One region of the Paenibacillus sp. FSL H7-0690 genome, then DNA from elsewhere that is predicted to be linked to it. Evidence: riboswitches for the same ligand, from Rfam matches in the RefSeq annotation. Region 1 holds a riboswitch; each other region holds the start of a gene.

Region 1 (6,055 bases):
ATATGGATTGACGATATACACTGTACCGCCCTTAGTCACTTCATGTGCATAATAACTATTCGTAGCAAATTCAGGAACGGTTATAATGTTCTTACCTGGACGCAATTGCACACCTCTAGCCCAAACATTCCAAGCGGCCTCTTGTTGAGAAAAGACTAAAGAAGGTAGCTTATCGTTAGAAGCTGCGTCCACATAAACGTTGATCGTATCTCCAGGCATTGCAACGAGACCTGTAGGCTGGTTGTTCGTACCAAAACCAATTCTCAGGTTTTCCTGCGCATGCTTTTTCATATCTCCACGTTGTTCCGCCTCAATGATGGTGCCTTCGGTTTGAACTTCACCATTCACTAGCTTCTTAGCTAAATCCAAAGAATCTTTCAGGATTGGATAGAGCGGATGTACTTTTGCCGCTTCTTCTAATTCGTTGATTGCTTCGACGCTATTATAAGCAGGCACAACCGCACTCATCGTTCCATCTGTGAAAATGCCATTTACTGCTTCGCTTACTTTATCTTCTGTATAAAATCTAAATTCAGCCGCAAAAGGTCTGTTGATATTAGCTTTTGTGAACTTAAATTTTAATCTTTTAAACTTCGTCGGTTCGAATTTAAATTCCAGAAAGTCATTGGTACTAATCGCGGTTCCGCTAGATACAAGTTGGAAGGTCTCTCCTTTACTCGTCTCTGATGCATAGATTTCAAAAGCCTCTGGGAATCCTTTGCGGTTATCTCTAGCTAAAAAAGCTACTCTGTCCAGCACCTCCGCTTGCGCTAGTTCAAACACAACTTCATTCGTGAAGCTTGCATCATTGTTTTTGTTCGTTTCCCAATGCGTAGTGGGCTGGTCATCCAGCATATATTCAGGCTTCGTACCTGAGTAGCTTCCACCGTTCACCGTTACTTTTGATACGTTTGCATTCGGCATTCTATAAGCTTGGCTATAGGCATTTTCATAGGCTGTTCCATACCCTTTTAGCTTCGAAACCTTGGCTACCGTTGCCTCTACCTGATGGTTCTCCAAAAGGATCTTTGCATTCTCTATCTCTTCTTTAAACTGCGCATACAGTGGATGTGCCTGCACTTCATTCTCTAAAGCTGTTAATTTCTCTGTCGTATTAAAGGCAGCACTAACTTGGCTCAAGGTATCATCTGTAAATAATTTTTTCATTTTAGCAGAGACACTATCCTCTTTATAAAAAGAAAACTCAGCCGCACTCGCCCAATCTTGGTTCGCTTTTTTGAAGACAAATTTAAGTCTCTTAAAAGTCGTAGGTGCGAACTGAATCTCCACTACATCACCGGTTGAGCCTGTATATTCTCCAGAAGACACGAGCGTAAAATCACCCGCATCGGTAGTGGAGCCGTAGATATCAAATTCTTGAGCAAAACCTTTACCTTTCGCACCGGATTGCCTAGCCGCGTATACCATTCTATTTAATTCAGTGGACTCATTGAAAACAAATACAATCTCATTCGTAAACGTTGAACTATTCGGTTTGCCAGTCTCCCAATGCGTGCTCATATCCCCATCCATAGCCTTAGCTATAGGCGAGCCTGAGTAGTTGCCACCGTTATTTGTGATGGATTTAATATTTGCTGGATTCATTCTAAAAACCTCATTATAGGCATTTAGAGCATCCTTGCCGTACAGCTCAAACGGAATAACCGAGGCGTTGCTTAATAAGTTAACCTTACTTTGCGCCACTGTTTTTGTTACATTTACCTTGCTTACCTCACTTGCTAAAGCATAACCTGCCTCACTTGAAAAACTGGCCAATATGGCCGCCGATGTAGCGATCGCAATCATTTTCTTCATCTTTTCTTACCCCCAGATGTCATATGAATCTCTCCAGTGCCCAAAAATGGGCACAAAAAAAACTACCCCAAAAGAGTAGCTTGATTGCGTATAAAGTCGCCTAAAAATTAAGACTTAATTTTTATTAAACCTTAACAAGCATAAACGCCTTCGGCGTCCTTATAAGGACGGTAAGCGTTTAAGCGAGAAATATAAGATATTAAGTATAGGTGTATAACTTATACTTTCTTATATTTTAACAAAAAGCGTTACACACTCTTTGGCAGCTGGCTGACAATAGTTATGATAACCTTAGTCCCTTTAGCTTTGCGTCCCTACATTTCCATAGGTTTGCCTATGAAGTTTCGAATACATTCAAAGAGTAACATAAGCCTAGATCGGATCGCATGATTAATTGGTATGAAATGAATATAGGTAATTGCAATTAGTTTTTCTTATGTGATAGATATTATTTATCGACCATCCCGGAAGAGAAGGGCATCCTTTAGGACTGTAGGTCTACTTAACTCCCCGATCCAAACAAACGCCGGAACCAATTCCACACATCGCCCGTGATGGGAATTAATCCGAAACCATGTTCGCCAACTGCGATTACACCATATGCCCATTGTCCGATAGCTATGGCACCCCCAGCGATCCTGCCTATCGCTATCGCACCAAACGCCGTATCCCCTATGGCGATGGCCCCCAACGCTTTTTCCGCGATTGCGATCGCTCCTACAGCCACGCCTGCAATCGCAATCGCTCCCACTGCGAAGCCAAGCCAGCTAAGTGCTATTGCTCCGATCGCTAACCACATTCCCAGTGATATTGCTCCTAAGGATAATACGCCCACGCTTATCGCACCTATGGAAATCAAGCCAACAGCTACATCTCCAATAGCGATTAATCCAACGGCTGTCTTCACACGGGGTTTACCTCCACGGCCATACGCTTGACCTGAGTATCGCCCTAGATTACTGCGAATACTGATGACCGGAAATGAAGGAGAAGGCCATTGATAATCAATCTCTCGTCCATCAAAGCCCCTAGAATCCGCCCAGCGCGTTACAAATTGATGCCATTTCATATCCATCCCGTCCCCCTTTTCAAATTACCTAAATTATACAACCGCGGGGGTTGGCTGTACTCAGACTCTGACCTGAAATTCATCTCATCCTCTGGACGGATATATACTCATTAGGATTACTGTTTGGGAATAGGATCAGGCTTTCCAAATAAATATCCCTGAAACAACTGATAACCACTCTGCTTAAGCCATTCAAAGTCCTCTCTAAACTCCACACCTTCTGCTAAAGGAACGGATTGGATTTCTAAAGCTTTTTCTAAAAATTGCTTTGCTATTTTCTGTTTGTTCAGATCGCTGGACACACCCTGAACATATTTCATATCCAGCTTCATGTAATGGGGTTTAAGCTCCAATAACATCTCGATCGTGCTGAAGCCCTCACCAACATCATCTAAAGCGTATTCAAATCCCCGATCCTTGTAATATGTCAAAATAGCTTTCAAATGAGCGAGATCATCCACTTTCTCCGTCTCAACAACTTCAAAGACAAAAAGAGAAGGATCGACGCCTAATTGATTGGCCAGTTCAACGGTTGATCTTAAGCAGAACTCTGGAGCGTAGATCGACGTTGGGATAAAATTAATAAACGTTTTTTTATTTAAGGGTGCAGCATATTTTACAGCCGTCATTCTACATAACCGGTCTAAAGCATATAAACGCCCACGATTCCTTGCCGCCGCAAAAATCTCATTAGGATAGATAAGAGATCCGTCTTCTTTTTTAAATCTGGATAGGAGCTCGTATGCAAAAATCTCTTCCCTTACGTTCACAATCGGTTGGAAGTAGCAAGTAACAAGACCCTTAGTGATAACCTCATCAATCCACTCCATATCAAGTACAGTGGGTAATTCGGATAGAGGTCTCCATGTTTGGTCATCTATACGGAATTCAACCTGCTCCGACTCCATATGGTCATTACAGAAATCCAGAAAATCCCGCACCCCAGCCTCCTTAATTGTAATCACATTTTCTTCCACCTTATGTATCGTATTACTTCTACTCAAGTGATGAATAACCTCAGGTAAAACCCTAAGATTAAGCTCACCATGAGCCTTGATTTCAAAATTCAGATCTCTTACTACACAATGATTACAAGCCACATTCATAACCCCTTTAATAATCGATTCTCTGAATCCCGGAACGGCTCTTCTCAATCGAAATCCGTATACTCCAGTAAATACGCCGGGTCTAACACGGTGATCTGCTGATGTTGAATCTCAATAATCTTTTGTTCTTGCAGATCTTTAAGCACAAGGGTAGCCGTCTCCCTTAACGTTCCGATCATATCACGCGCTCTCGCATCATGAAATTTCATTTCATGTAATAACCGATTCGATAAAAATAAACGGTCCATTTGCAGCAGCATCAATTGCTCCTTAATCAACGGGTAATCGGCAAACATCTGCTTAAAAGGCTCATGTTTAATCTCAAATAATACAGTATCATTCATAGCCACCGCAGACAGCACTCTTATATTGGAGGGATGGATCACTTCCAGATCGCCATAATCCCCGAATAGATAATGTAGGCATGATCCACATTCCATAGTTTTGTATGCCAACATACTGATAATAAATCATCATCCTGTTATATTCTATCGTAACGTTGTCACATAGGCTTGATGCCAATACGATTTACAAAGGAGATCCATTCATGAAATTCCGAATTCCCTTTTACAGCTTGAACGATTAGAGAAACTGGATCTCAGATGGAATCACAGCTTGAAGGGAACAGACATTTTAGAGCAATTAGAGCAAAGAGGATGTATCGTTTATAAATAACAAAAAAAGCCTCCAATTAAAGAAGCTTTTCACTCAAATCCATAATATGCGTAACGCGATTTCTCCCCTGTTCTTTAGAAACGTAAAGCGCTTGATCAGCTTTTTCCAGAAGAGTGATGTCTGTATCGGTTGCTTCAAAGGTAGCTATGCCAATGCTTACCGTAATGCTGCCAATCTCCCAAGTGGAGCTGGCTATGAATTGCCGCAAATTGTCCGCTATTGCCGTGGCATCCGATGAATCTGTATTAGGCAGCAAAAGGATAAACTCCTCACCACCATACCTAGCTACGATATCTTCTTTACGAGATTGGGACTTCAGGACACTCGCCAATTTCTCCAGGACATAATCACCCATCTGATGACCGTAGCTATCATTCACATTTTTAAAGTGATCAATATCTAGAATACATAATGAAAAAGGCGCCTGATCACGTTGATACGCTGCAATCTGTTCTTCCAGCTTTTCTTGCAGGAACCTTCTATTCTTTAATCCAGTAAGCTTGTCTGTAGTAGATAGCTCTACTAAAACGGCATTCATCTCCAGTAATTCAGCTTGCTTTTGCTCGATTTCCAGGTGGATTTGTTTGAGCTTTGCCAGCGCCTGATCTTTTTCCCAATACGCCTCTTCTATTTGCTTCTTCGCAGATCGTAACTCTAGCTCATAATCAATACGTTTGCCCATCTGTACGAGAATACAATCAATGACCTCTACACCTTCACACTCAAGGCGTCTGCCATTTAACAAGTAAGGCACGGCTTGCCCCTTGCTGTCCTTCAAATTGATAAATAGCTCTTCTACATGTCCATTCAGATTGATAAAAGGATAGAAGTATGAATGAAAAATAAGCTTGTTGGCCGTAGACATGATAGATTCAAAATGTTTATTCACCAAATCAACCTGCTGATATCCCATCCCATCCAAAAAGGTTTGATTCACATCGAGGATCATTCCTTCATGGGTAATGGAAACATATCCGCATGGCGCATATTTTAACCGGTCATCCATTGTCTAAATATCCTTTCAACACCATAATCTTCTCCATCTCACCCAAGATACTCATTAATCAAAGTAATGGTCTCCTGCGGATGGCTAATATGTGGATAATGGCCCTTGGCCTCCATTAACCGGAACGTACTATTATTCATGTGTCTATGTAAATATTCTCCTACTTCTATAGGAACGATACTATCATCCGAGCATTGCAATATGAGTGTAGGCACTGTCGCTTTAGGCAGATCTTCTCGATGATCCGAAAAAAATGTAACTTCCGCAAATTCTCTAGCGATAATAGGGTCGGCCGAAATAAAGCTTCGTTCCAGCTGTTTAGTCAACATTGGGTCAGGATTATTCATCGCAAGTGGAGCCATAAAGCTAGCCCAGCCCGCGAAA
Region 2 (6,055 bases), 940 kb from region 1:
GGGATGGTGCTTATAGTAGTGGTCTTTGTGCTTGGCACCAAAATGCATGAACGTTATATGTTCCCTGCTCTTATTCTTTGTTTGTTTACTTATATAGAAAGTCGGGACCGCCGCTTTTTATCGCTATTTCTCGGATTCAGCTTAACGCAATACATCAATGTGGCGTACACCTTATCCCACCTGAATGCAGATGTTAGCCCGGGTGCAGACGGAATCGTATTAGTGACTGCTATAGCTAATCTAGCATTGCTGCTTTATATGCTGAATATCGGATACGATGTGTATGTCCGCAAGGGAATAAAACCTCTTCCAGCGCCAATTACACCGGAAGAACAGTATGAAGAAGATTTGAGAGTTGTCGGGCAAATTAAACCGCATCAGAAGGGAGGGCGATTTAACGATGAAGTTTAAGCGTATAGATTGGATATGCATAATAGCTATCACGGCCGTTTACGCAGCGCTTGCTTTATATAATCTTGGCTCTACTAAATCTCCAGAGACCTTATGGGAGCCTGCTGCCAGTGGTGAAAGCTTCTATGTAGATTTGGGGCAGAGTAAACCATTGGAACGGGTCAATATCTTTGGTGGCGTGGGAACGGGTAAGTTCAAGCTGGAATTCAGCGACAATCCTGAGGTCTGGAGCAGTCCGATGGATGTCAGTGAGGATGTCGGGAATGTCTTCATCTGGAAAAGCCAACCCCTGAACGTTACAGCGAGATATGTGAAGTTAACAGTTACCTCTCCAGGTTTCACTTTGAACGAAATGGCCTTTTATGAGCAGGGGGTAGAAAGAATCCCCCTTCTTATTGCCGGTGTGACACCAGATGCTAACGCAGTACCTAAAAGAGGAGCAGCGGCCAATCTCTTTGACGAGCAGGCGCTCATTCCGGAATATTCTAACTTTATGAATAGTACTTATTTTGACGAGATCTATCATGCGCGAACAGCTTATGAATATACGCACGGGATTGTGCCTTACGAGAATACGCATCCACCGCTTGGCAAGCTGTTAATTGCCATAGGTATGGAGCTGTTCGGGGTCAATCCATTCGGCTGGCGTATTATCGGAACCTTTTTCGGAGTTGCCATGTTACCTCTTATATATGTAATGGCGCTGCGTTTGTTTAAGAAAAGCAAATACGCCGCCCTCGCGGCGGGATTGTTTGCGCTGGATTTCATGCATTTCACACAGACAAGAATCTCCACGATTGACGTATACGGAGTGTTCTTCATTATGTTGATGTTCTATTTTATGCAGCGGTATTACACAATGAATTTCTACAAGCAGCCTTTAAGAAAAACATTAATTCCGTTATTCTGGTCTGGCTTATTCTTCGGAATCGGCGTAGCTTCGAAATGGATTGTGCTCTATGGAGGAGCAGGGCTGGCCATTATGCTGGCTATCTCCCTTTTTGAACGCTACAGAGAATACCAAGCCTCCGGACGCCTGCTGGCAGAGGGGAAGATTAAAGACAAGGAATTGCTGGGCACCTGTCGTGAAGCAGTAGATTCTTTTTGGAAAAAGACTATTATTACGTTGGCTAGTTGTATCGGGTTCTTTGTAATTATTCCAGTAATTATTTATAGCTTATCTTTTGTACCGGGGTTATCTGCATCAGCAGAGGGCTTCACTATAAAAGGTTTGATTGATTCCCAAAAGAATATGTACAACTACCACAGCCAGCTTGTAGCTACACATCCTTTTGCTTCCTCATGGTGGCAATGGCCGTTTATGAAGAGACCGGTCTGGTTCTTTAGCGGTGGTGAAGGTTTGCCGGAAGGTCAGGTCAGCAGTATAGTGACTATGGGGAATCCTCTTATCTGGTGGACGGGTATTTTTGCAATGTTGGCAACACTGTGGATTACGCTGAAACGTAAAGATAAGAATCTCTACATGATCTGGATTGCCTTCTTCTCGCAATATGTTCCGTGGATGCTTGTCCCAAGAGAAACATTTATTTACCATTATTTTGCTATGGTGCCATTTATGATTCTTGGTATTGTATATATAATGAAGTTGCTGGATACTAAATTCCCTGAGGCCCGTTACGTACAGTATGTCTATGTAGCTGTTGCTTTGCTGCTCTTTATCGCTTTCTACCCGGTACTGTCAGGGATGCAGGTCAGTGGAGATTACGTGAAAGATATGCTGCGTTGGTTCCCTACTTGGGTTTTCTAGGATTTAATAAAAATCTATAAAATAAGTTTATGCATGCAGCGTTATTATGAAGTGTAGATGGATGTAACGCTCCAAAAAGCTTGTAGGAGGAATAAAGGTGAAAGCCAGATATAGTGTGATTGTACCCATGTTCAATGAGGAGCAAGTAATTAGCCATACTTATGAACGTTTGAAAAAAGTAATGGACGAGTGCGGCGATACTTATGAGCTGGTCTTCGTCAATGACGGCAGTCGTGATCGTTCCGCCCAGATGATTCGGGAGATCTGTGAACGAGACGAGCATGTCAAGCTGATTGACTTCTCGCGTAATTTCGGACATCAGGTAGCGATTACAGCTGGCATGGACTATGCCGAAGGTCAAGCGGTTGTTGTTATTGACGCTGATCTTCAGGATCCTCCGGAGGTCATTTTGCAAATGATCGAGAAGTGGAAAGAGGGCTACGACGTTGTATATGCGAAACGCCTGAAGCGCCACGGAGAAACGATGTTCAAAAAGGTCACCGCGAAGCTTTTTTACCGCCTGCTCAGCAGTATGACAAGTGTGGATATTCCTACGGATACAGGCGATTTCCGTCTTATTGACCGTAAGGTATGTGATGTCCTGCGGGGACTTAAAGAAAAGAACCGCTATGTCAGAGGTTTGGTGAGCTGGGTTGGCTTCAAGCAGACTATGGTGGAATATGAACGGGAAGAACGTTTTGCCGGAGAAACCAAATATCCGCTGAAGAAAATGATTCGTTTTGCGTTAGATGGCATCACCTCTTTTTCACATAAGCCGCTTAAGATTGCTACGTATATTGGATTCTTCCTTTCATTCTCTAGCTTTCTCTATTTATTTTTCGTCTTGTTTCAAAAGATATTTTTTACCTCCTGGACGGTTCCGGGCTGGGCTTCCATTGTAGGCGTTAATCTGCTCTTTAACGGTATCGTTCTGATGCTGTTGGGTGTGATTGGGGAGTATATCGGACGGATTTATGACGAGTCTAAAGATAGACCGCTATATATTGTTAGTGAGACTAAAGGCTACCAGAACGAAGAACAACTGGACCGCCGGAAGGACCACAATGATGTCAGATAAGAACTTGCGCGCTGCATTCATACAGTTCCTCAAATTTAATGCCGTAGGTTTGCTCAATACGCTTATTGATTTTGTGATTTTTACATTGTTGAATTCACTAGGGATGGTATACGCATTGGCGCAGGTGATCTCCTATAGTGCAGGCACGGCGAATAGCTTTATTTTGAATAAAAAAGTAACCTTTCGTGATCGCAACCGGGGGAATAAAGAAGGCTTCGACCGCGTGCAGCTGGTCAAGTTTATCGTGCTGAATCTGGTAGTGCTCGGAATATCACTGCTGCTAATGCATCTGTTGACAGACAAACTAGGTATTCAAGTCTTGATCTCCAAGGTGCTGGTTACCTTTATCACGGTGATCATCAATTTCTTTGGAAGTCGTAAATGGGTATTTTAAACATTAATTTCAGGCAGAAGGAGTTGCTATGCTTAAAGGCAAGTAGCTGTTTCTGCTTGATTTGTATATAACCATAGAAACAATATACGGAGGTGAATAACATTGCGTAAATTCTCCTATTTACTCATACTGGCTGGGATACTTATCATGTTATATCCGACAGCTAACGAATGGTACAACGACAGGCAGCAGGAGAAGTTATTAGAAACGGCTGAACTAAGCACTGCCGATAGTACTCCCCAGCCAGATCTGAAGAGCAGGTATGCTGAAGTTACTCAGCTGTTAGCAGAGGAATCGGTTCTGGATGCCCGGCACAGCCCCAACCCCAAGAGACAGAAAAGCCTGAACCGGAGATTGAAGTCGGTGGCAAAGTAATCGCACTAATTGAAATCGATAAGATTGATTTGAAGCTGCCTGTATTAGAAGGGGCTACAAAAGCTAATATGAAACATGCTGCAGCCCATATGAAAGAAACGGCACCCCTTGGAGAGATCGGGAATGCTGCAATCGCGGCGCATCGGGCTAGAACTACGGGGCGTTTGTTTAACAGATTGAATGAGGTTGTTGTGGGGGATGTTATCACGGTAAAGACTAGTGATCAGGTGTTTAACTATGAGGTATACGATATTTCTGTTGTAGATCCGAGTGATGTCTCCGTTCTTGACGGGAATGACAAGGATAAGATTCTTACTCTGATTACATGTGATCCGCTAGTGAATCCAACGCATCGGCTGATTGTTCATGCCAAATTAACAAAAGGAGAATAGTGAATGACAAGAAAACACAAATACCGGGAGATATTTATAAAATAATGGGTAATCTAGTAAATTAGGTCTTGTTCACAACTATAAATATGATAGTATTATACTATGAAAGCTAAACACGATAACGGCAAACCTTCCGAAAGGTAGGGACGCAAAGCTAAAGGGCCTTTTCCCGAAAGGATGGCAGCCAGCTACCGAATGAAGAGGCTTTTTTTGTTTGTTTCAAATGGATTCTATCAATTATATCTAGTAAAGCTAGAACAGATAGAGCTTATACGATAACGGCAAACCTATCGAAAGGTAGGGACGCAAAGCTAAAGGGCCTTCCCGAAAGGATGGCAGCCAGCTACCGAAAGGAGTTTTATCCGTGAAAAAGGTTTATTTTATGCTGGTGGCGTTATTCGTCCTAATGACTTCAGTTCCGGTAAGTACAGCTCAAGCTGCAAGTGCAGATGCCAGCTGGTTGATTACATCCAAAGTGGCTCAAGGTGTTATTGGTATTAACTATGATATTCCGAAAGATAAAAGAATCAAACTCATGATCACCAAAGATAACAGCAGCTATACATATAACTTGTATGCTTCTGGACAAGCTGAGGACTTCCCTTTGCAACAAGGAAATGGGACTTATAAGGTTTCTGTTCTGGAGAACACAACCGGCAATAAATACAAAGCATTATATTCCGAAGTAGTAGACGTAACCATGAGTGACTCGAATTCCGTATATTTGGGCTCCGTACAGAATGTGAAATGGAGTTCTTCTGATAAAGCGATTGTCAAAGCTAAACAATTAGTACAAGGCAAAACAACAGACGAAGAGAAAGTTAAAGCGATCTATAACTATGTAGTTGCGAATGTACAATATGATTACTCTCTTGCTAATAGTGTAACTACTGATTATATTCCAAGCATCGATAAGACATTGACTACTAAAAAAGGGATTTGCTATGATTACGCTTCTCTTTTTGCCGCAATGCTGCGGAGTGTAGATGTTCCTGCTAAGTTGGTAATGGGGAATACAAGCTACGTTACGCAATATCATGCATGGAACGAAGTGTTGCTTAATGGGAAGTGGGTTACCATTGATACTACAGTGGATGCAGGACTTGCAAAGAGTGATAAGAAAACCGATTTAATTAAAGCCTCAAGCAAATATACTGCGGCAAAATACTATTAAGTTCGTCGCTAGAAACATAACTCTATTAAATAAACAACTGGCTTAATTATTAAGCTAGTTGTTTATTTTTATATTAGGGGTTGCTTTTCTATTAATAGTTGGGGTATTATAGGTAAGCGTTGTTAGACAGCGTACAGGCGATATAGACGAGGCTGATAAAAAGCTTCGAAAAATAAAGCTTGCATTTCTGAAAACAACATGATATATTATAAGAGTTGCTGCTGAGACATTAAACGGCGCCAACGAGAACTTGATCTTTGAAAACTGAACAACGAGTGAGTAGGAAATCACGTAAGTGAAATCCAAAATTAGAGAATTAATTTTCTCGTCAGATGTTTCAAAATGAGCATATCGCTCTTTTCAATACTAATTGGAGAGTTTGATCCTGGCTCAGGACGAACGCTGGCGGCGTGCCTAATACATGCAAGTCGAGCGGAGTCACTTTGAAAGCTTGCTTTCAAAG
Region 3 (6,055 bases), 2.6 Mb from region 1:
TTCTGGACCGTAATGGAATCGACCACACGGGAACAGCTAAATCATTAGAAGAATCCAAGAGAACGCTTATTAAAAACGTCAAAGGAATTACGATTGGCATCCTCTCCTACACAGCAGGAACCAACCGAATTCCTGTACCAGTGAGTAAGCCATGGCTGGTTAACCGGATATCTACGCCCAAGATCATTCGGGAGATTCGAGATTTAAAAAAGAAAGTCGATCTAGTCTTGCTTTATCTGCATTTCGGAAGCGAATATCGTTACACTCCAAACAAGAGGCAAAAAGAGCTGGTCAATCTCTTTTTTAAAAATGGCGCCGACATCATACTGGGGTCTCACCCACATGTTCTTCAACCGTTAGCGCTTCGTGGAAAAAAACAATTCGTTATTTACTCATTGGGGAATTTTGTTTCTACTAAACTAATGAATATTCCTTATACACAAAGCGGTATCATTCTTACGCTTAAAATAAAGAAGGATGAAAAAGGACACACGAGTATAACTAACGTAGGTTACATCCCGACTTGTGTAGATCGAAGAATAAAAAGCGGCAGGAAAATTACAGAGATCATCCCCATCCGCGACGCATTAAAGAGAAGCGACACCGACATAAAAACAGAGCGGCGAAATCTCATGAATCGAATGTTGAAACATACGACAACAATCTTAAAGAGGGAATAGAGTCGTTACAGAAAAATAACGTTCCGCGGAATTTACCGCGGAACGTTATAGATTTAGACCTCAAAACTGGGTTTGGGTTTAGCGTAAACGATCAGGCATCATTAATTTAAGGAATTCTAGAATACCATTCTCTACTACAAGTTCTTCTCTATCTTGATCAGCAAGTACTCTTCTGATGAGATCTTCTTTACCCTCCAGTACTTTACTTGTCCAATGAGGATCAATGATAAGAGATCGTCCTACTGCTACTAATTCAGCATTTGTCAACGTGTCCTCTGCGTCCTGTTTGGTACGGATATCTCCTACCCCAATTAAAGGTACTCGGCCATTGATTTTCTCATGCACATATTGCAGGATTGATTTTTCTTTAAAATCTTCTGATGCAGATACTTTCTTAAAATCCCCTAATGAAATATGCAGATAATCCAGCTTTTTATCAGCTAATTTATCAATAAGATAAAAGGTATCGGTGATTTTAATTCCAGGCTCTTCATATTCTTCTGGAGAAAAACGATACCCGACAATAAAATCCTTAACCTTTGAATTGTCAACGACAGCAATAACTGCATCCACTAATTGGTTAATGAAATTAAATCTTTTCTCTAAGCTTCCGCCCCATTGATCTTCACGACGGTTGGAGTGTGGAGAGAAGAATTGTTGGATTAAATATGTGTTTGCTCCATGAATTTCTACCCCGTCAAATCCAGCTTGAATAGCACGTTGAGTCGCTTTTTTAAAATCCTCAATTACACCGAAAATTTCATCTTCTGTTAATGCTCTTGGAATTTCTGCATTCGGGCGTTCGGCAGCAATGGCGCTGGAGGAAACGGGTTGTACGCCACGCAATATTTTTGAATCTGTCATTCTTCCTGCATGGAATAGCTGTAAAATAGCCTTTGTTCCATTTCGTTTAATAGTAGATGCTAATCGGCTGAGGCTAGGAATAAATTCATCGGAGGAAACACTAAGTTCACCTTCCCATCCTTTTCCACCCTCTTGTACATTTGCTGCCGCAGTGATGACCGCACCTACTTCGCCCGTTCTTAGCGAATAGTATTTCAATTCATCTTGTGTTACTACACCGTCATAAAAGCTCATTCGAGTGGTCATTGGAGCCATAACCACTCGGTTTTTTAATGTCAGCCCTCTGCGAAAAGTTAATGCTGTGTCTAGTGCTATCATCTTTTTCCCAACTTTCATTAAATTATATTTAGATAAATTATTATATACATGCGCATACATATAAATTACAGCAATGATTTATTCTTGTCAACTAATAAAGAACTGCTGTTGGATACAACAAAAAGCGCTGTTCCGCTGAACAGCGCTTTTCGCTCGTTATGAATCGTCCTTATTATTCTAGTTCGGCCGGTTTTACAATGGCTGCACCTTTATTATTTTTGGAATATTTAGCTTCGATTTTCGTGGTGTATGTATCTTTGGCTCCATCACTTACCAGCACATAACTCAGATCGACTATCAGCTTTTCCGTTTGCCAGGTCTTAGTATTGACGAATAATTTCCACGTTACGCTTTTGGGTTGAACTGTCTCTCCATCCCAGAGGTTCTCCTGGTCATAGAGTTTGATTATCCCCTTAGCTGCTGTCGGATCGGTTACCGTGAATTGTAAGACTGTTTGTGCGCCAGCAGTGCTGACTTTCATGGATTTTTTATAACTTTTGACCGAATCAAGCATGGAAACAGGATCGTATTGGCCTTTAGAGTAAAAGGCATCCCATTCCGTTTTCTCCAGTCCAAGCCAATATTGTGCATCAGGATCGATTGGCTCCCCGTCATCGTCGTAACCTTCATCTTCAGATTCATCGATCAGTTCACTTCCGTCTACAAGATAGTAAAACTCCTTGTCATTGGCATATAGACTGTACGATGTTTCTAAAAGACTACTAGCGACAGTGCCTGCTGCGGCAAAATTCGGCAGACGGTTGATATCCAGCTTCAGAGTGTTGGTGTTGCTGATACGCACCCCGCCGCTTTGAATATCCTGTTTTTTGGTCACATCCAGATGGAAATTCTTTATTGCTTTGGAGGCTGCCGTTACTTTGCTGATCATCTGATCCGCGGTTACTACTGTTGAGGTAGCTGCTGACACTACTCCTGGATTAGACATCCATCCGATCGTTCCGGACAGCAATAAAGCACCTACTGCCAAACTAGTACCTATTGTTTTGAAAAAACTGTTCATGTACTTCCCCTTTCGGCCCCTTGCGATAATGTAACGCCGTATAGGTCGAAATAATAAAAGAGCTCAAAATAGACTACATATTCTTAGAGCTATCCTTTATGCTTCATAAGACATCCCTATGGCGGCCTGGCGATCATTTCCTTCTGTCGAAAGGCTTTAGACCCATGACTTTGTGTCATCATCTTTCGATGATTTTACCTTTAACGCGGACATTCAATTAGTTTTAATTAGATTACGGACGCATGTCCCACCGCTAATTTTATCATGGTTATAATTACCTGTAAACGACTTATCTTCCATTCGAATTCGCTATGATACTCAGAAGAAATACTACAATCAAAATGAAAAATGAACGATTACATACGCTTATAAGTCTTATTAATGAGAACAGCAAAGACAGGGGGTGCAGCAAAATGAGTGACCGGGAAATTTTCGAGCTCTATAAAGAACAAGTATATTATTTTTGTTACTACTTAATGAAAAATCAGGCAGATGCGGAGGATATTTCCCAAGAGGTATTTGTAAAAGTTATCTTAGCGGATAAGTCGAAGGTAAGAAACTTGAAAGCTTGGATTTTACGAATTGCTTCGAATGAGTGCAACAGTGTGATCAAAAGGCGTAAGACGGGGTGGATGAAAGAAGTACGTAATTATTTACTATCCAGGTCTGAGGAATCAAACCCTGTAGAAAAACGTTTGGATCGACAGGAAACTAAAAAAGAATTACAAGGGTTATACAGTCAGCTTCCCGACAAAATCAGAATGGTAGTAGTCCTTCGTTTTATAAACGAATTGACTGTACCCGAGATCTCTAAAGTTATGAGCATACCCGAAGGAACTGTAAAATCCAGACTGAACAAGGGACTTAAAATACTAAATAGAATGGGTGGAACCCAACTAAAGGAGCTGAATAGTAATGAGTCTCTATATTGAAAAAGATAAACATATTCCCCGACCGGATTATGATTTGATGTGGACTGCCATAAAACAAGAAGCTTATACACGTCAAAGAAATCTGCATGCCTCCCAGAATACTCCTAGGTCTAATAAAAAGGTTATTCCTATCAGTATTGTCTTCTCTTGCCTCTTACTTGTAGCCATTCCTGTATTCGCTAGTATGACGATTAATTGGGATAAAATTGGTGGTCGAAGTGTGAGCAATGCATTAAATAACGGCATCGGTCAACAGTATAATCTTCAAACTTCCAGTTCAGGAGTAACAATGAATTTGAACGGTGTTGTAACTGATGGAGAAAAAATGAAAATGCTGTTATCACTTGATACTAAATCTGATCTATCCAAATATACTGGATTTGCTACAGAGGAAAACATCATGACTAGTGAATCCGGTGCCAAGGCAAAGGTATACGGTTATTTAGAATACGATCCTGAAAGCCAGAAACTCATTGGAGTATATGAGACACCTGATACATTAAAGGATGATAAAAAGGACTACAGGTTTGAAGCACGGAATCTCATTTTTTACAGTGATCGGAATATTCCCTTACAATCTAATCATCAAGCAGGGGATACTATCAATACTGGAGTTAAGCAATATCCAAGCATTCAAATCGAATCCGTTCGATATGTTTCCAATCAAACCATTATCCGTTACAAAGTCGCTGCATCACCATCTGACTTAGGACGGGGTAATCCACATTTGGTAGTTAGTACTGGTGGTCAAAAGAATGAAGCAATTCCAACCATCATGCCTAACGAAGGATCGGATTTATTTATTGAACAGGTTTTCAATATAACTGAATCAGATTGGAAGGAAGCTAGTCTTCATTTTAGTTACATTGAAGAAGCGAAACGATTTTCAGGTACGTGGAAGTTCGATTTTAAAGCAGATGGACAAAAAGCAAGTGAGGCGATTTACACTAAGAAACTGTATAACAGTCCTGAATTTCAAGAAAAGACCGGCATAACCTTAGATCAGCTAGTGGTTACCCCTTTGGATATCCAAATTCTAATAGATGAAAATGATTCGCTTAAAAAAGGAATTGTCCACTATAATACCGCTCAGTTGGTTATAGGTGATCAAACAATCACTGGGGGTTGGAATTTGAAAGGAGATCATTCCGAAAGCTACCAGCATTTATTTCAATTCGAATCTCCGGAATGGTATAACGACTGGTCCGATGTTCCAATGAAACTTATATTAAAGGATGCTGTCATTGAGAAACGTGATACTACTAAGAATTGGATCACTATAAACAAACCTAAAGAAGAAAAGCAGTTCACTTCACTTGATGTCGATGGGTTAAAAATTGAATTCACTTACTATACTGAGGGCGAAAATTTGATTGTCGAATCAACATCCAAATCTTCTGGCTTCAAAAGCGTTAACCAAACTACGTTACGGATTAATGGCAAAGAAGTGGTGCCTGAAATTACACCTAAGGGCATGATATCTACAGGAACTAATATTGATAGCTACAAAGATATCCCTTTCGACGAAAAAATCGAACTGAACCCTGGAATCTATAAATATAGCGATCCTAGCCGGAACGAGGAAATTAAACTTTAATGCAGGAAGTTAATCTATGTCCCGCCCTTTCTAGTTAATCCTAAGGGCGGGTTATTTATGGATAAAATCATTTCTGTTTATGTATCTCTTTTATTTCCTTCACAACAAAAAAAGCATAGAACGGACTCAAGTCCGCTTTATGCTTTCCATTATTAAGATAAACAATATTTAACCAGCGCATCTCGCACACCATGCTCGTTGTTAGACCCCGTGACAGCATTCGCTGCCGCTTTGACCTCAACCGGAGAATTATCCATCGCAACGCCCATACCCGCGTATGTAAGCATAGAAATATCATTAAAATAATTACCGATCGAAAGAACTTCCTCTTGCGGAATTCCCAGCTTCACAGCCAGATTCTTTAAGGCGTTGCCCTTGGAGGCTTCCGGATGCATCAAGTCAACGAAAAATTCACCACTGCGCAAAATATTGTACTCATGGGTCCAAGTACGCCATTCACGTTCAGCTTCGTCAAGGATTTCTGGTTGTGTAAATACAGTAAACTTAACAACCGGTTCACGGAAATCTTCCCATGCTGGCAGTGTAGCCGGCATGATACGGAAGTGTTCATACATATAATTGGCTTCTTTGGTCAGGTTTTCTACATTATCTACATACATATCAAAAGCCGTATTCACATCAT
Region 4 (6,055 bases), 640 kb from region 1:
GAAACCTTCCACGACCGGATTGACGAATTCCAAGTGACTTGGGTTATTCGCTAGTGTTATTCTTGTGCGTACGGTTTCTCCTTCACGGACAGCACGGTCTGCACCGAGATGGTATTTCACATCACCTGTCCAACCATAGTTAATGCCTGTGGAGCCTTCGGAAGGGAAAAGCTCCTTGTTCGGAGAATGATGAAACTCTGAAAATATGATATCATAAGGTTTGCCCAAAATATGTGCAAGAACGTTGAGGCGGCCGCGATGCGCCATGCCCATCAAAATATGCTCCGCACCGTCATGTGCAGCAGCACGTACGATTTCATCTAACATCGGCACAAGAGCATCATTGCCTTCAAGACTGAAACGCTTCTGACCTACAAAAGTCTTGTGGAGGAAGGTTTCAAATTGCTCTACCTGAATCAGGCGGTTCAGGAGCTCTTTGCGTTCTGTATTATTTAGGGGTGCTGGTGAGCTGGTGGATTCTGCCTGTCTATTTAGCCATTGCAGTTCTTTTTCTTCATGCACATGCCCGAATTCATAGGCGATAGTCTTGGTGTATGCCTGACGCATACGTTGCACGGCATCCCATCCGGTATGCACATCATTCGGCGCATTTTCCCATATAAGCGTGGCAGGCAGTGCGATCAGGTCTTCGCGGGTCAGCCCATAGGTTTCAAGCTCAAGATATTTTGCCATGGGATTCTGATCGCGTACCAGCGGATCAATTTCAGCGGCCATATGGCCATATATACGAATATTGGCGATTAGCTTGGAAGCTCTTACTGCTTTTCTAAGCCATTCGGTGTCTCCCGAGATGCGCGGCTGAGGAGCCGGTTCGCTATCCGGAGTTAGGGGAGGAGGTCCCGAATTTGTAAAAAGCTCGCGATAATTATTTTCTACGGTGGAGGGATCTTTCACAAACTGTTCATATCTTTCTTGAATGTAGCCTAAATTGGGTCCGTAATACTTACTCCAAATGGATTCGTTATAGGGCTCTTTGGCTGCCATGAATACATCCTCCTTAACGGATGAACTCCATACGTGACATTTTGTGTCAACGCTTACTGGAGCTGTGATGATTGCGGTTTCATTTCTCATCTTATTGTGCTACTTTCGGCCACTGTAATCAATTCATTCTTTCGTCCAATACGTTCGCAAAATGGTATGGGTTAGCTTGTTCTAATGAAAAGAAGGGTGTTTCTTCTCATTACCCATTCTAAAGGCCTATTAAAATGATTCTATTATCCTTATTTTTAACTATTAGGTCAGTAAATATTTATTTTGCTAGTACAATTTATTTTATGTAACGGACGAGTATCGTGATAATCGGACAAGATCTTTGAAAAAAAATCTTTTATTTTTCGTTTTTAAAATAGAAAGTAACCAGGAATCGACACACTTTTCCGCTTTCTTTTTGTATAATGTTATTGCAGATAGTAATTTTATAGTTTTTTAAGTAGATCCTTTCGTGAAAAGGGTCCAGTAAAAGGTAAACTTGCCGAAAGGCAGGGGCACAAAGTCGCGGGTCTAAGGTAGAGATACTATGACAGCCGGATTGCCTGGGGACGTAAAATCTTAGGGGGAGATTTTTTGGAAAAGTCCAACCAGGGTAGCAACAGAGAACAGCAGTTTATTGATCTGGATCAAGAGTGGGTACATTTATTATTAGCAGCTAAGAAGGCTGGCATTAAGGCAGATGAAATCCGCCAGTTCTTTCATGAGAAAACTGTGCAGATCGTGCAGTAATACATTAGAGGGGTTACATATCGAAAAAGGGCACAGCGGTTCTTCGCTGTGTCCTTTTTCGATATGATTTAGTAGAAGAGAGGATCATACCAGATTAGTAGGAAGTATTAATCCTTTTGATCGAGCTTCCATTTCTGATAGTCCAGAAATTCTTTGAATTCGCGTTTGCTAATGCCTGAGTCCATAGCTTCCTGCACCAATCGGAACCATTCCGAATCTAAATGTGATTCCTCTGCATCATTGGGTACTCCATAGAGTAGGGCATGAATGGATACCTGAAGCGCGTCAGCGATTTTTTCGATAAACTGGATGGATGGATTGGATTGGATGTTTCTCTCCACGTTGCTAAGATACGACTTAGCCACATCTGCTCTGTCCGCAAGCTCAGATAGGGAGAAACCCTTGTCTAGGCGGAGCTGCTGGATACGTTGGCCCATATTCTGTGGCACTATGCTGACGCCCCTCCGTAATTTTTGTTATTAGTATAGCAAATATCAATAAATCGGACAAAGTTTATTGTAAAGAGAAGAGCAGCAATCTGCTTATCCGTGGCCGGATTCAGGATCTGCTGCTCTTCGAGTATTTTATTAAATTACTTTATTGATCTTAGTAGTCTTTTTTCGCACCTTGTTTAGCTACGAAATCCCAAGTCAGTGTTAAGCTATCGCCTTGGAAAATATTTTGATCTTGGTTATTTTCCACAAATTCGAATTGGACGGAGAAGCTGTCGTTGGTACCGGCTTTAATACCGGATGCTTCGGTAAAGAGTTGATCCCAACCTGTATTTTTTACGAGATCCGGATGCTGACTTTTTAAAGCAGCAAGTGTAGTCTCATAAACTACATTTTCAGGAGAGACGATAGGTACTCCTTTATCATTATTTCTAAGGAATTTAACTTTAATGAACTCGGCTAAATCCAGGTAGTTATCTCCTTTAGCATCCGTGATTTGAGTCGATGTATTCAGAATAATAGATCCGATATCGAGCGAACCATCGTTTTTCAATTTGAAGGATTTAGTTACAGTATCACCTGGTTTCAGGTTAGGAATATTAACGATGACAGAAGGGTCGGAGTTCAGATCGAGCGTGCCCGCTGCGAATGTAGCTGTGCTTTGCGCAGTGTCGCTAAAGTATGCGAAGGTTCCTCCGCCGATTAATGATAAACCCAGTGCTGCAGATGCTACGCCAAGACCCAATGTTTTCTTGATACCCATAATAAAATTCCTCCTCAAATTTGTGTTTGAATTTTTTATAAAATTTATATATTGTATCTTCCGGTTCGTAAGCGGAAGTGGACAATCAACTTAGGGCTGTGTTTCTGTTGGGGGCGGTGAGGCTGGCAGTAGGGCAGCATTTTTCTTTTCTAATGCAGCTACAGCCTTCCAAGAGGTATACAGAGCATAGAGCAGAAGCATCAAGCCAGGCACGATCATGAGGACTACACTTCCAGCTTTGGAAACCGCGAAATTCATAGCGTAACCGACATAGGGTACAGTGACCCCGGTATACTGAGCTACAACATTCACAGAACTGGTAGGGTTCATGTCGGGCGCGTCGTTGTTATCGCCTTTAGTGCGATAAACAGCTTCACCAGTAGCGTTATTGACGGTCGCTTCTACAATCCGGTGAGTAATGAGCAGATTATCTTCATTCCTAAAGGTGATGACATCGCCTGGTTTGAAACGATTCATATCCCCTCCGGGTTTTAATGCGACAATTGAGCCTGTCTGAATTCCTGGTTCCATCGATCCTGAGAGTACGGTTTTGATCTCATATCCGAAGAAAGCAGGTTCACCGCCGGAGGCCTTGGATAACACTACGGCTGCCACCAGCAGAATAAAGATCACAAGCATTAAGCTCGATAGGGTATTATTGATAATTTTTTTAATTCGCATCTTATTCTCCACCTTTCTCAGGTTGAGGGTCCGAAGGAGCTTGGGTTGCTACCGGCGGGGTAGTCGTACTGTCTTCCGCCTTTGGCGTCTCTTGTGGAGCCTCTTGCTGAGGGACATCTTTTGGAATTGTGAGCTCTTCGTCAATTTCCGGCTTTACCGGATCAGTGGCTGGGGCTTCAGGTTGTTCTTTATTTGGGGCTTCCGGAGCAGTTTCGCCTGATGTTGGAGGGGTTGCCTCAGCTTTCGCTTTATCCTCGGCTTCTTGTTGCTTTTTCTCCTCAGCCAAACGTTCTTCTTCTTTTTTCGCTTCTTCTTCTTTCTTTGCTTGCTCTTCTTCTAGCCGAGCTTTTTCAAGCTCTTCTAGTTTTTGCTCGCGAGTCTGACTGATCAATTGGAGTTTATCTTGAAGGGTAGTGATACCTGAGGTTGCCGATTCTTTATGGTTAGTCAATTCGGTATTTAGAGCTTCATAAGATGAGGTGAGGTCGCTAGAGATCACGCCGTCTGGTTGAGTGAAGGTAATCAGGAATGGCAGTGGCTGTGGGAACTCTCCTTCGCGTAATTCAAGTTGTCCATAAACATCACTGGTAACTACCGAAGCGAATGGAAGACCAACATCGTGTATGGAGGTTAGGTAACTAATAACTCCATTTAAGGAAGCATTCAAGGATTCCGAGATCACACCGCTTTGATTCAGGCTGCTTTGTAAATCTCTGAAAAATTGCTCGTCCTTGATTTCTAGACAGTTGGAATCTAGAGAAGTCATATATCCTCCTATCTGGAAGAGTAAGGCTGCTGCTGCACTTAGCTCATTGTGGATTTGATTCCAAATTTGGCTGTTAGCCGCCAGTTGCTCGTTAACGCTATCTATTTGGGATTGAAGCGCCGCTATTTGCGAAGAAATCTCTTCTGCAGCGACATCAAGCTCTTCCAGCGACATCCCTTCTATTCCCGAAACGTCCGAGTAGTTAGCTGATGAGGAAAAGGGCTGTAGTGATTCTTTTAAAGTGAGCGCTCGATTAACATGCTCTTTGAACTCTGTAAGCAGTGCCTTGATCGAATTCGGAAATACTTCGCAAAAGCTAATCGTGCTAGTGGTTTGCGTAGCGGCTCCAAAGCCTCCATAGGTACCACCAACTTGCTGCGAGGTATATAGAAATAAGACGGAGACAGCCATTCCTGATTGCAGTATACGTAATCCGATTTTCCTGTTTCTTCTAGGTCTTCTCCTTGCTGATCTGGGTCTCAGAGGAATACCTCCCCTCAATGTCTGTTTCTTTGGTTCGTTATTATCGTTCTTTATTAAGAACAACTTCTGTAATGAATCATACATGGAATAAATCAAAAAGAAAACTGCCAATAACGCGCATTTGTACTCTATAAAGAACGAAAATGATAATTTATCTCTAAATAACTCCATATATCGCTCGATTACTAAATATATTCGCAATAAAGAACGATAGTTAGAGTGATTCGCAAAAAAATACCCGGCTCGCAGTAGTAACGCGAGCCGGGCATAAGCGGAGTAATGAAGTTGAGAATATAAATGTATATGTTACGGAAGTTTTGAACCGCGTGAACTAACATACAGGTCATACCATTCCTTACGGCTAAGCTCCAGCTTGTCCGCATCGGCACAGGCAGTAATACGCTTCGGATTCACAGTTCCAATAACAGGCTGAATGGCAGCTGGATGTGTCATTAGCCAAGCCAGTACAATGGCTTCGGGTGTTGTTCCTTTTTCATCTGCAAGCTGTTGGACCATAGCTGCTGTTTGGACGATATTCTCCGGTTGATCCTCTAATGAACGCCCGCTAAATAGACCTTGGGCGAGTGGCCCCCAGGCTTGAAGCTGAATGTTCTCCATTCGACAATGTTCAAGGGTTCCCTCAGGAAAGATAATATCCTTCCAGGGTTCACGATTTACACTGATTCCAGCATCCACCCAGCTGATCTTAGCCAAGCTCATATGCAGCTGGTTTACGATAAAAGGTTCATCGCAATAAGTCTGCAGCAGCTTGATCTGAGCGGCGCTCATATTGGAAACCCCGAAATGACGAACCTTACCAGCGGCCTTCAGTTGATGTAATGCGGAGGCTACTTCTTCGGGATCCATTAAGGGATCAGGTCTATGCAGTAGAAGAATATCAATGTATTCGGTCCCAAGTCGTGACAATATTCCATCTACACTGTTCAGAATATGTTGGCCAGAGAAATCAAACGTATTAGTGCTGTCTCCAGGCTCCATTAGCTTAATTCCACATTTAGATTGAATTATGATTTCTTCACGTAGTCTTGGACGATCCTTAAAAATCTGACCGAATACCTTCTCCGCCTTCCCACGAGTATAGATATCTGCATGATCAAACATGTTGATGCCGATGGAAAGGGCGGCATCAACCGCTTCATGTCCCTG

The links. A riboswitch is a leader RNA that binds a small molecule or an ion and turns the genes downstream of it on or off. The one in region 1 is predicted to bind cyclic di-GMP.
Region 2: linked by a shared signal. The riboswitch ahead of MHI32_RS03570 (transglutaminase-like domain-containing protein) and the one ahead of MHI32_RS29715 (NPCBM/NEW2 domain-containing protein) in region 1 are both predicted to bind cyclic di-GMP.
Region 3: linked by a shared signal. The riboswitch ahead of MHI32_RS10535 (DUF6612 family protein) and the one ahead of MHI32_RS29715 (NPCBM/NEW2 domain-containing protein) in region 1 are both predicted to bind cyclic di-GMP.
Region 4: linked by a shared signal. The riboswitch ahead of MHI32_RS02245 (anti-repressor SinI family protein) and the one ahead of MHI32_RS29715 (NPCBM/NEW2 domain-containing protein) in region 1 are both predicted to bind cyclic di-GMP.

What each region holds. Positions count from the first base shown of each region.
Region 1 covers NZ_CP150281.1:6,753,118-6,759,172, forward strand. The annotation lists gene MHI32_RS29715 (NPCBM/NEW2 domain-containing protein) at 1-1,815, opposite strand, end outside; cyclic di-GMP riboswitch class I at 2,074-2,160, opposite strand; gene MHI32_RS29720 (hypothetical protein) at 2,318-2,890, opposite strand; gene MHI32_RS29725 (EAL domain-containing protein) at 3,001-4,038, opposite strand; gene MHI32_RS29730 (helix-turn-helix domain-containing protein) at 4,035-4,430, opposite strand; gene MHI32_RS29735 (sensor domain-containing diguanylate cyclase) at 4,682-5,671, opposite strand; gene MHI32_RS29740 (alpha/beta hydrolase) at 5,710-6,055, opposite strand, start outside.
Region 2 covers NZ_CP150281.1:780,291-786,345, forward strand. The annotation lists gene MHI32_RS03540 (glycosyltransferase 87 family protein) at 1-411, shown strand, start outside; gene MHI32_RS03545 (phospholipid carrier-dependent glycosyltransferase) at 401-2,179, shown strand; gene MHI32_RS03550 (glycosyltransferase family 2 protein) at 2,277-3,257, shown strand; gene MHI32_RS03555 (GtrA family protein) at 3,244-3,651, shown strand; gene MHI32_RS03560 (hypothetical protein) at 3,754-4,026, shown strand; gene MHI32_RS03565 (class D sortase) at 4,056-4,418, shown strand; cyclic di-GMP riboswitch class I at 4,532-4,614, shown strand; cyclic di-GMP riboswitch class I at 4,689-4,769, shown strand; gene MHI32_RS03570 (transglutaminase-like domain-containing protein) at 4,783-5,592, shown strand; rRNA gene MHI32_RS03575 (16S ribosomal RNA) at 5,960-6,055, shown strand, end outside.
Region 3 covers NZ_CP150281.1:2,427,483-2,433,537, reverse strand. The annotation lists gene MHI32_RS10545 (CapA family protein) at 1-680, shown strand, start outside; gene MHI32_RS10540 (NADH-dependent flavin oxidoreductase) at 759-1,862, opposite strand; gene MHI32_RS10535 (DUF6612 family protein) at 2,035-2,883, opposite strand; cyclic di-GMP riboswitch class I at 3,001-3,092, opposite strand; gene MHI32_RS10530 (RNA polymerase sigma factor) at 3,297-3,815, shown strand; gene MHI32_RS10525 (DUF4179 domain-containing protein) at 3,799-5,412, shown strand; gene MHI32_RS10520 (Cof-type HAD-IIB family hydrolase) at 5,565-6,055, opposite strand, start outside.
Region 4 covers NZ_CP150281.1:482,898-488,952, forward strand. The annotation lists gene MHI32_RS02240 (2-oxoglutarate dehydrogenase E1 component) at 1-1,005, opposite strand, end outside; cyclic di-GMP riboswitch class I at 1,476-1,560, shown strand; gene MHI32_RS02245 (anti-repressor SinI family protein) at 1,588-1,743, shown strand; gene MHI32_RS02250 (helix-turn-helix domain-containing protein) at 1,851-2,180, opposite strand; gene MHI32_RS02255 (TasA family protein) at 2,350-2,958, opposite strand; gene MHI32_RS02260 (signal peptidase I) at 3,049-3,639, opposite strand; gene MHI32_RS02265 (hypothetical protein) at 3,641-4,816, opposite strand; gene MHI32_RS02270 (aldo/keto reductase) at 5,195-6,055, opposite strand, start outside.